One region of the Cohnella sp. GCM10020058 genome, then DNA from elsewhere that is predicted to be linked to it. Evidence: a T-box and tRNA genes for the amino acid it is inferred to sense, from the RefSeq annotation. Region 1 holds a T-box; the other holds one or more tRNA genes.
What was found. A T-box is a leader RNA that pairs with one kind of tRNA and senses whether it is charged. The one in region 1 lies ahead of argS (arginine--tRNA ligase), so its partner is inferred to be a tRNA-Arg.
Positions count from the first base shown of each region.

Region 2: it has a tRNA-Arg gene. The T-box ahead of argS (arginine--tRNA ligase) is inferred to sense a tRNA for this amino acid. The anticodon was not compared.

Region 1 covers NZ_JBHUJV010000004.1:483,421-488,818, forward strand. The annotation lists gene ACFSR7_RS08500 (methyl-accepting chemotaxis protein) at 1-919, shown strand, start outside; gene argS (arginine--tRNA ligase) at 1,395-3,107, opposite strand; T-box leader at 3,170-3,423, opposite strand; gene ACFSR7_RS08510 (DUF1934 family protein) at 3,554-3,949, shown strand; gene argS (arginine--tRNA ligase) at 3,954-5,398, shown strand, end outside.
Region 2 covers NZ_JBHUJV010000006.1:2,464-7,861, reverse strand. The annotation lists gene ACFSR7_RS08650 (ABC transporter substrate-binding protein) at 1-633, opposite strand, end outside; gene ACFSR7_RS08645 (extracellular solute-binding protein) at 903-2,285, shown strand; tRNA gene ACFSR7_RS08640 (tRNA-Pro) at 2,454-2,530, opposite strand; tRNA gene ACFSR7_RS08635 (tRNA-Arg) at 2,547-2,623, opposite strand; tRNA gene ACFSR7_RS08630 (tRNA-Gly) at 2,630-2,704, opposite strand; gene ACFSR7_RS08625 (class I SAM-dependent methyltransferase) at 2,934-3,689, opposite strand; gene ACFSR7_RS08620 (ABC transporter ATP-binding protein) at 3,714-5,398, opposite strand, start outside.

The DNA of each region.
Region 1 (5,398 bases):
CGACTTGGCGAAATGGATTAACAATATGATCGACTCGCTCGAGGGCATCATGCTGCAGGTGCGGCTTGCCGCATCCGATGTATCCAGCAGCCAGCGGCTCATGTACGAGACCGCCGCTTCTACGGCCGGTTCGACGGAGCGGGTCAGCGAGCGCATCCACGATATGATCCGCAGTCTCCGCCGCCAACTGAAGGATATCGACGTCGCCAAGGACGTGGCCGGCGAGATGCGGGAGACGCTGGCCAAGCTCGAACGGAAGGCTGCGGTGCAGATCGAAGTCGCGCAGGGCGAGGTCGAACGGATCGGCGGCAAAATGTCGCAGATCTCGGACCGCGTCGCGCAGACGAACGGCACGATCCGCTTGTTCATCGATACGGCAGGCGAGATCCGCAGCGTGCTCTCGGTCATCGAGGAGATCAATGCACAGACCAATCTGCTCGCGCTTAACGCTTCTATTGAAGCGGCGCGCGTCGGCGAGCACGGGCGCGGCTTCGCCGTCGTCGCAGGCGAGATTCGCAAGCTGGCCGACTCGACGCGGCGGTCGACGGAAGAAGTCAACGCGATCGTGGCCAAAATATACGACCACGCGAAGCTTGCCTCCGCCTCGATGGAAGAGGGCACCCGCGTGGTTGAGGAAGGCACGGAGCTTGTCGCCGTTGCATCCGAGACGCTCGTCGCTGCCAAGTCGGAGGAAGCGATGAAGACGCAGGTCGTGGACGAGGTCGTCGCCTTGATGGAGAAGATCGCCGACGTCAGCAAGGAGAACCGCGCCATCTCTGCCGAGGTCGAGACCAAGGTGCAGGCGCTGCTCGGCGAGATCCTCGGCGTGCGGCATACGTCGCACAGCGTCGAAGGCATCACCGCCTTCCTGCGGCAACTGGTCGGACAGTTCCAGTTGACGGAGACGCGGGTTCGTTAGTCGTGGAGGGCGTTCCGCGGAGATAAGCGCGTTTGCGGCGCAAACGCGCTTGCTTTGCGGGCATTGCAGCTGGAGATAAGTGCGTATAGGCGCTAACACGCCTGCTGTGCGTGCCCTGCGGCTGAAGATAAGTGCGCATGGGCACTAACGCCGCCTTCGCAACATTCGGAAAGATGCCAATAAGCGCAATTAGGCATTAACGCCAACTCCGCAGCACGCCAGACTGGGCAGATAAGCGCATATGGGCGTTAACGTCGGCAATATGGCGCGAGATAATCGGTTTTTCCGGCTAACGTCGGTGCCTGGGGCTCGGCAAGGCGCGAGATAGCCGGATTTTTCGGCTAAAGGCGGCACCTGCGGATCGGCTATCTTCGGACATTTGTCGCCGGGTGAGGCAGCTGGTGAGTCCGTGGCTTGCTTTTGGGCGCTAACGCACCCGCCGAAACGCACTCATCCGTCCTTTTGCCGGCTACATTTACATGCGCTCCGGCGCGGCAATGCCCAGCAGCTTCAAGCCGCGGCCCAGCAAGGAGCCGACCGCCGCCGACAGACGCAAGCGCGCCTGCGTGCCGGGCTCGTCGTTCGGCTGGATTACTTTTCCGTCGTGGTAAAAGCGATTGAAGTCACGCGCCAGCTCCAGCAGATAACGGGCCACGGCCGACGGCTCGTTGTCCCGCACCGCCTCGCTCACTGCAACGCCCCACTGCGTGAGTCGCTTGGCGCAAGCCCAAGCAGCCTCCGCCATGGCGACGCCCTCTACCGAGATGTTCGCGCCTTTTTCCCCGAGCGGCGGTTCGGGCAGGAAGCCGCCCTTGCGCAGCAGGCTGGCGATCCTCGCGTGCGTATACTGCACGTAAGGTCCCGTTTCGCCATCGAAGCTGACGACCTCTTCAAGTTTGAAGTCTATGGACAGTTGCCTGCGGTTTTTCAGATCGCCGAACACGACCGCGCCAATGCCTACGGCCTCGGCGACCTCGTCCGCATCCGGCAGATCCGGGCTCTTGGCCGCGATGATCTCGCGCGCTCTGCGCACCGCTTCGTCCAGCACCTCGTCCAGGAAGACGACCTTTCCCCTGCGGGTGGACATCTTCTTGCCCTCCACGGTCATGAGTCCGAACGGCACATGCTCGCAGTCTCCCGTCCACGGTTCTCCCATTTTCCCGAGTACCCCGAACACCTGCTTGAAATGCAACTGCTGCTCGGCACCGACGACGTACAGCAGACGGTTCGCTTTCATCGCATGCTTGCGGTAAATCGCGGTCGCGAGGTCGCGGACCGGGTAGATCGTGGCGCCGTCTTTCTTGAGAATCAGGCAAGGCGGCAGCCCTTCCTCGTCCAGCCTGACGACGAGCGCCCCGTCGCTCTCTTCGAGCAGCGCCAGCGTACGGAGACGTTCCAATACAGGCTCCAGCTTGTCGTTATAAAAGCTCTCGCCGAGCACCGCGTCGAATCGGACGCCGAGCCGTGCGTAGACGCGCTCGAACTCCTTCATGCTCGCTTGGACGAAAAAGTGCCAGAGCGCGGTCGTCTCCTCATCCCCCTGCTCCAGTCGCAGAAACGCTTCTCTTGCTTCATCCTCGAGTTCCGGATTCGCTGCCGCTTCCTCGTGGAAACGGACGTAAAGCTGCAGGCTCTCGCCGATCGGATCGGCATCGAGCGCTGCCTTGCCGCCCCAGCGGCGGTAGGCGACGATAAGCTTGCCGAACTGGGTGCCCCAATCGCCGAGGTGATTGACGGTCGTTACGGCATGCCCGGTCTCTCTGTAAAGGTTGGCCAGCGCATTGCCGATCATTGTGGAGCGCAGATGGCCGACGCCGAGGGGTTTGGCGATGTTGGGCGAAGACATGTCGATGACGACCTGTTGACCGCGGCCTTCGTCGCTGCGCCCGTAGTCGGGTTTGATCGCCGCGTCGACGATTCGATCCAACCAGACGGCAGGATCAAAAAACAGATTGACGTACCCGCCCGCTGCCTCGGCGCGGACGCCTTTGCCGGCGGCGCACAGCGTATCGGCGAGCTCCGCGGCGATTGCGCCCGGCGCGCGGCGAAGCTGCTTCGCCAGGACGAAACAAGGGAATGCGACGTCGCCGAGCTTTGGCTCCGGAGGCGTTTCGAGCCGGCGGAGCAGCGCCTCCTTTTCTAACGGTACGTGGGGTTGCAGCAGTGCTGCGGCTTGTTCTAACAGCATGTCGATGTCCTCCTTCGCTTTATTCGAGACGCACAATCCGAACGCAAAAAACCCCCGTCTCATCAAGAGACGGAGGTTAGTCCGCGGTACCACTCTTATAGCGCCCGGGCAGATGGTCTGCGCCGGACGCCGCTCGATAGGATAACGGCCGCATGGCCGGATCGCCCTACTGCCGGAGTTGAGGCCATGACGCCTCGCCGGTTCGGGCGACCGACTCCCGGGTCCGCTTCCCGAAGATCCCGCCGTGCCGGGTTCCACCCCTCCGGCTCTCTGGTACGGCTATACGATCCGGTACTCTCCCGTTCATCGTCGATCGGATATTGGCCCATATCATAGCATGCCGAGGGCGGCGGGGGCAAGAGGGGCGAGCGCCCTCCGTCGTTGAATTCAAAGAGCGTTGTGTATATAGTAATAACAGACAATCGGACAGACGGGAGCGGATCGGAATGCCGGACTACAGGCGCGTGACGGTCGTGTTCCGCAGCCGGCACGGCGGCGAATCCGGCGTATGGTCGGAGGAGCGGCTGACGGGGCAGTGGTTCCGGATGGCGACGGGCTGGGTGCTGCGTTGCCCGGATGCGATGACGGTCTCGATCCTAAAAGGCGACGTGCGCGTCGTCCGGCAGGGAGAGGTCGGCGTGGAGCAGACGTTTCGGCTGGGCGCGGCGACGCCGGGCGCGGTGCGCTTGCCCCAGGGCTCGATGGCCGTGGAGGCTTTCACGCACGAGCTGACGGCGGCGTTAACGGATGCCGGCGGTACGCTGTTCTGGCGCTACGATATGCGCAATGAGGATCAGGAGATGGGCCGGTTCGAGATCGGACTGGATATACAGGAGGAATAAGTTCATGAACGTGCTGGAGCAGACATACGAGGTGTTAAAAGAAGCGATCGCGGAAGCCGCGGTCAACGCGGGGGTCGTGGAGCGGGAGCAGGTGCCGGCGATCGTCATCGAAGTGCCGCGCGACAAGGCGCACGGCGACCTGGCCACCAACGCGGCCATGCAGCTGACGCGCATTGCGAAGAAAAATCCGCGCGAGATCGCCACCGCGATCATCGAGCACCTGGACAAGGCGAAGGCGAACGTCACGTCCGCGGAAATCGCGGGTCCGGGCTTCATCAATTTCCGCATGGACAAGCGCTATCTGCTGCCTGTCGTCGCATCCGTGCTGGAGCAGGGCGGCGGTTACGGCCGTACGGACGCAGGCAACGGGCGCAAAGTGCAGGTCGAATTCGTCAGCGCGAATCCGACGGGCAGCCTGCATCTCGGCCACGCGCGCGGCGCCGCGGTCGGCGACGCGTTGTGCAATGTGCTCGCGTTTGCGGGCTACGACGTTTCGCGCGAATACTATATTAACGACGCGGGCAACCAGGTCAACAACCTGGCCCGTTCCATCGAGGCGCGCTACCGCCAGGCGCTCGGCGAGGATGCGGCGATGCCGGAGGACGGCTACTACGGCGAAGATATTATCGGCTTCGCCAAGGAGCTTGCAGAGCGCGAAGGCGCGCGCTTGCTGGAAAAGACGGAGGAAGAGCGCTTCGACTATTTCCGCAGCTACGGCCTCGAGCGCGAGTTGGACAAGATCAAGCGTGACCTCGGCCGGTTCGGCGTGAGCTTCGACAGCTGGTATAGCGAGACTTCGCTTTATCAGACGGGCAAGGTGGAAGCCGCACTTGAAGCGCTGCGCGCGAAAGGTCACGTGTATGAAGAAGAGGGCGCAGTCTGGTTGAATACGACGGCGTTCGGGGACGACAAGAACCGCGTGCTCGTTAAAAACGACGGCAGCTACACGTACCTGACGCCGGACGTTGCTTATCACATGGACAAGTTCGCGCGCGGCTTCGACGAGCTGATCAACATTTGGGGCGCCGACCACCACGGGTACATCCCGCGCGTCAAGGCCGCGATGGCTGCGCTCGGCCACGATCCGAAGCAATTGACCGTGCTGATCGCGCAGATGGTCAGTCTGTTCCAGAACGGCGAGAAGGTTAAAATGTCCAAGCGTACGGGCAAGGCGATCACGATCGAGGACCTGATGGACGAAGTTGGCGTCGACGCGATCCGCTACTTCTTCACGATGCGGAGCATGGACACGCATCTGGACTTCGATATGGATCTGGCCGTCTCGACGTCCAACGAGAATCCGGTATTCTACGTGCAGTACGCCCACGCACGCATCTGCAGTATATTCCGCCAGGCGGAGGAGCAGGGCGTCGCAGTGCTGCCTGTGGCCGAGGCGAACCTGGAGCTGCTCGCTGCCGAGCACGAGTACGATCTGCTGCGTAAAATGGG
Region 2 (5,398 bases), on a different contig from region 1:
GGCCTTGAGAAACTCGTCGAACGTCCAGTCCCGCAGCTCGCGATCCAGCGGCAGCAGCGCCGTCGCGTTGCGTTCTTTGAACAGGTCCATGTTGACTGCCACGGCCGACACCATCTTCAGCCAAGGCCACATGTATGTTTTGTTTTTATATTGAAGGGCGCCTTTAACGGCGTCCGAATAATCGTCCCAGTCGCTTTGCTCCAAATAGTCGTCGATCGGCTCCAGCACGCCAAGTTTGCCGTACTTCGTCACGCCGCCGAAATTGTTGATCGTGTAGACGAGATCCGGCGGCGACCCTGCAGCCACGGCAACGTCGATTTTTTCCGTACCGCCCGCCCAATCGAGCAGCTCCACCGAAATGTCGGCGTTCGGATACTGCGCTTGGAATTGACGGGCATATTCCTTGGCCCAGTCGTCCGGGTTGCCGGTTCCGTCGCCGTTAATGCCGTTCATCATCGGATAAACCCAGAGTTTGATCGGCACTTTGGCGGCGCTTTGATTACCGCTAGCGGCGCTTGTCGCGGCATTGTCGGGAGATGACGATCCGTTTGCGCCCTTGCTTCCGTTGCCGCAGGCGCTCAACGTCAGGGCAATGGTTAGAGCGGCAGTCCAAATCAATGAAAACTTGCGCATTTTTTTAGGCCCTCCCCGATAAAAGTTGGAATTTGGATCAATAAATACCTAAGGTTTGCTCAAAAAGTAATAAAACAGCCTCATCTCCTTTGTTTTCCGGTTTTTTCCTTTCATTGACCCTCGAAAAGTGTTATAATACAGGAGCGCTAAACAGGTAACATGTATCGAACCTGTACCCTTTATACTAGAGAGCAAAAGACAGCCTGTCAATGCGTTTTTTCGGCGCCCGCACGATAACGCGTCTTTAATTCGACGAGAAGAGGGGCCCTATGAAAAGAGAAAGCGAATTTCTGTACACCAAACTATACAAGACGCTGAAAGAGCAGATCGGCACCGGCATCATCAAGCCCGGCGAATTTCTGCTTCCCGAGAATGAATTAAGCAGCCGCTACGGCATCAGCCGCAAGTCCGTACGCCACGCCCTTTCGCTGCTTCTCGCCGATGGGCTGATCGAGAAACGTGCCGGCCTGGGCACCTTGGTGCCGGAGGATCTCGTCATTGCCGGAGACAAACGGCGAACCTTGCGAATTCTGACCCCTTCGCCGGCCTTTTTTCTCGATCACGGCTTGCCCGTCTTCGTCGAAGCGTTCGAACGTCAATATCCGGATGTCGAAGTGAAAGTGCACGGCTTGCCGGTCGACAAGTTCTGGGAATCGTTCCGTTCCGGCAGCGAGATGGGGCTGATCGCGGATCTCATCCTGGTGCCGGACATGCAGTTCTCGAAGATGAGCAACCTTGCGGATTTCGTCGATTTGTCGCCTTTTCTTACCGGACAGATCGACACCGTCTATCCGAAAATCATGAAACATTTCGCTGCCGGGGACCGGATCATGGCCGCCCCGTTCACTTTTTCGTCCGCCTTTTTCGCTTGCAATCCAGAGCTGTTCAAGCGTCACGGCATTCCGATCCCGGAAAAGCAGTGGAACTTCGACGACTTTGTCTCCGCGGCCGCCAAGCTGACCGTCGTTCAGGACGGGATTACGACGCAATACGGGTTTTCCATGCATCCTGTGATCAACCGTTGGCTGGCTTTCGCCTTGATGAACGGGTTCGCGCCCGGCAATATCGACCGGCAAACAGAGGTGCTGCTGCAGTCTTTGTCCGTTATCCGGGATTTGTTCTTCCGCAAACGGATCGCCACCACCTTCCCGGAGATGGTCTGGCCGCGCACCCCTTTCATCCACGGCAAATCCGCCATGGTCCTTACGACCATGCTGGAAATGGCCAATTGGCAAAATGTCGATATCGACTTCATGCCGCGCGTCATTCCATTGCCGTTCGACAACGATGCTTCCACATTGTTGCTGGCGAATGCCTTCATGATTCCGGCCTCCAGCGAGAACGCGCAGCTGGCCGGCGCATTCGTCCGTACCGCGCTGGCTGACGAAACGCAGCGTGCATTAACCGAAAACACGTTGTTTCTTTCGGTCAAAGAGCCGATTAACCGCAACGCTAAACCGGAAGCCTACTTGCGGCTGTTGAACTTGTCGCCTGACAGAATGGACAACAATTATTTTATCAACGAGTTGTTTGAGGATCGGGTATGGAATACGTTGGAGGAAAATATGAGCATGTTCTGGCTCGGACTCGATTCACCTGACGTTATTGTGGAGAAGTTCGCAAATCTGTGTCTGGAACATTCTAATTCCTGACAACTAGAGGAGGGGCCGATATAAAAAACAACGTTGCCGAGGCTCTTTGGCTCCGCAGCGTTGTTTCTTCACTCGCGCGCATGGCGTCGGGCATGAAATGAAATTAAAAAAGCTTACCGAAGTAAGCTTTCAGGCGTTTTTATATTGAAAGACATCCGGGCAATCAAGTGGTCGGGACGACACGATTCGAACATGCGACCCCCTGGTCCCAAACCAGGTGCTCTACCAAGCTGAGCTACGTCCCGACAGTATGAAAAAAAGTGGCGCGCCCTGAGAGATTCGAACTCCCGGCCTTCAGATTCGTAGTCTGACGCTCTATCCAGCTGAGCTAAGGGCGCATAAGATGGAGCGGAAAACGGGATTCGAACCCGCGACCTTCTCGTTGGCAACGAGATGCTCTACCACTGAGCTATTTCCGCGCATGGCGATCAGTCGGGGGGCAAAGTAAGCTGCGCCGTCTTCGTTAGCTTTTTTCCAAAAGCAATTTCTAATATTAGCAAGTCCTCCGGAATAATGCAAGCGAAAATTTAAAAATGCGAAAATGCTTTTCGACAACGAGGAGACGAAAGCGCCTTTGCCCGGACGAACCGCCGGACGAGCCGGGATATGCCCCCGACGCGTCCCGCAGTCGTTTTATCCCGCAGCGCGCTATACGGAGCCCGAGTAAATCTCCGTCTCATAATCAAAAGAAACGTATCCGTCCTGCTGATAACGATCGAAGATGTCGCGCAGGTCGCGCATCATCGGCTCATAGTTCGGGTGACCGGGTACGGGGGTATACGAAGAAGAACGCAGCCGTCCGCTCAGGCCGTCGAAGTCGAACAGCTGGCGGTTGGGAAACCGCGCCTCGCGCTTGGTGCCCGGTACGAAGAATGCGGCCAGCTGATCCGGCGTAATATTGCGGTGGTTCACCGTCGCGTAGTCGGTGCCCAGACGCAGCAATAGCGCCTCGTACGCTTCCAGGAACGGCGAGCCGCTCGTAAGCCGCGTGTTCCAGATCAGCGCCGCCTTCCCTGCCGGCCGCAGCAGCCGATGGAACTCCCGCTTCGCCGCAGCCTGATCGAACCAGTGGAACGCCTGGGCGGAAACGATAAAGTCCGCCGAAGCGTCCGGCAGCCCCGTCTGCTCCGCCGCGCCGTTCACCGCCTTGAAGCCCGCGTAGCCGCCGAGCGCCCGCTCCGCTTCCTCGCGCATCGCCCGGTTCGGCTCGACGGCCGTGACCGCCGTCCCTCGCTCCAACAGCAACCGCGAGAATATTCCGGTGCCCGCGCCGATGTCCACAACTTGCGAATCGCGCCGGAGGCCGGCCTCCCCGTACAAGTAATCGATGGCAGCCTCCGGATAACTCGGCCTGTACTTCACATAAGTTTCCACACGATCGGTAAAACGCTCTTTGTTCTCCATACCTCTTCTGCCTCCTCGCTGATTTTACTTTCCCCCGATTTCCTCCGCGCTCTCCCCTTGCCAGAGCTTGCGGAAGCTCTCGCTCGAAGCCAGCAGCTCCTTCGCCGTGCCCTGCGCCTCGATCCGGCCGTCGCTCAGCAGCACGATTCGGTCTGCTCGCGCCAAGGCCGCCTTGCGGTGGGAAACGACGAGGCAGGTCGCGCTGCCCTTCGCCTTGAACAGGCGCTCCCACAGCCGCCGCTCGGTGTCTACATCAAGCGCGGAGGACAAGTCGTCGAAGACGTACAGCTGTGCGTCCCTCGCCAGCATGCGCGCCGCAGCCGTGCGCTGCGCCTGTCCGCCGGACAGCTTCACGCCCCGCGGTCCCACCATCGTCTCTAGCCCATCCCGCAGTCCTGCAATATCCTCCTCGAGCACGGCGGCATGCAGCGCGCCCGCAAGCTCTTCCGGCGTCGACGGCGCGCCCAGCAGGATGTTGTCCCGCAAGGTGGCGCTATACAGCCTGGGGATCTGCGCGGTATAGGCGCTCTGCGGCGGCACGAAGAAGTCGGCGGGCTGCGCGACCGGCTCGCCGTTCCACCGGATCGTGCCGCGCTCCGCCGGCAGCAGCCCGAGCAGCGCGCGCAGCAGCGTCGTCTTGCCCGAGCCGACCATCCCGGTAACTACCGTGAAGGAACCGCGGGGCAGCGTCAGATCGATATCCTCGATCCCCCTTCCCGTCTCCGGATACCGGTAGGTCAAGCTGGACGCGGCGAGTTCGCGCAGCGGCGCCGCCTGAACGATCGGCACGAGCGCCTCATCATCCTCATGCTGCGCCGCGTCCTTCTTCCGCCCCTTCTCGTCGTGCGCGCCTCTTCGCCCTTCCTTTTTGCCAAGACCGATATACGCCTTCTGCACGAGCAGCGCCGGCGACGCGCCGCGCAGCATCTCCTTGAGCCGTCCGAAGCTGACGTCCATCTGCTTGTAATAGGTCATGAAGTTGCCGACGTTAGAGATGAGCTGCGTGACGAAAGTCAAATAATAGACGAACAGCGAAAAGTCGCCGATCGTAAATTCGCCGCCCCTCATCTTGATACCCGCCAGCAGCAAAATGATGCCGGTGCCGAGGTTCACGGAGTTGTTGAACACCGACGACAGCGTCTCGGTCAGCAGCTTGTCCTTGATCATCGACTGCCGCCTGCTCTCGCCCAGCTTCGCGAACCGGTCGACGACCCGCTTCTCCGCGCCGGCTACCTGGATAGCCAGCACGCTGCCGAACATCTCGCTGATCGCGCCCGTCACCTGGGCCGTCGATTCCCGGCTCGCTGCACGATACTTGCGGATGCGGGTCGTGGCGATCTGAGCCGCCGTGACGACGAGAATGAGAGGCACGAAGACGAGTACGGTCAGCTGCGCGTCGATCGAGAGCAGTATCCAGCTGGCCGCGACCACGAATCCGACGAGACCGAGCGTATCGACCGACCAGCTCGTCGCCTCTTCGGCCTGCTCGACGTCGTCCCTGAAGTTGCTGATCGCTTCGCCGGGCGATCCGGGAATCGCGCGCGCGCCGGGCGCCCGCAGGACATGAGCCAGCAGATTGCGCCTCAGCAGGCTGGAGATGCGGTAGCGGAACGCGACGTCCGTCAGGAATCCGCAATAAATAAGCGCAATCCGCGCCAGCGCGGCGGCCACGAGAAGCGCGGCGATCGCGCCGGCGCCGAAGGGAAACG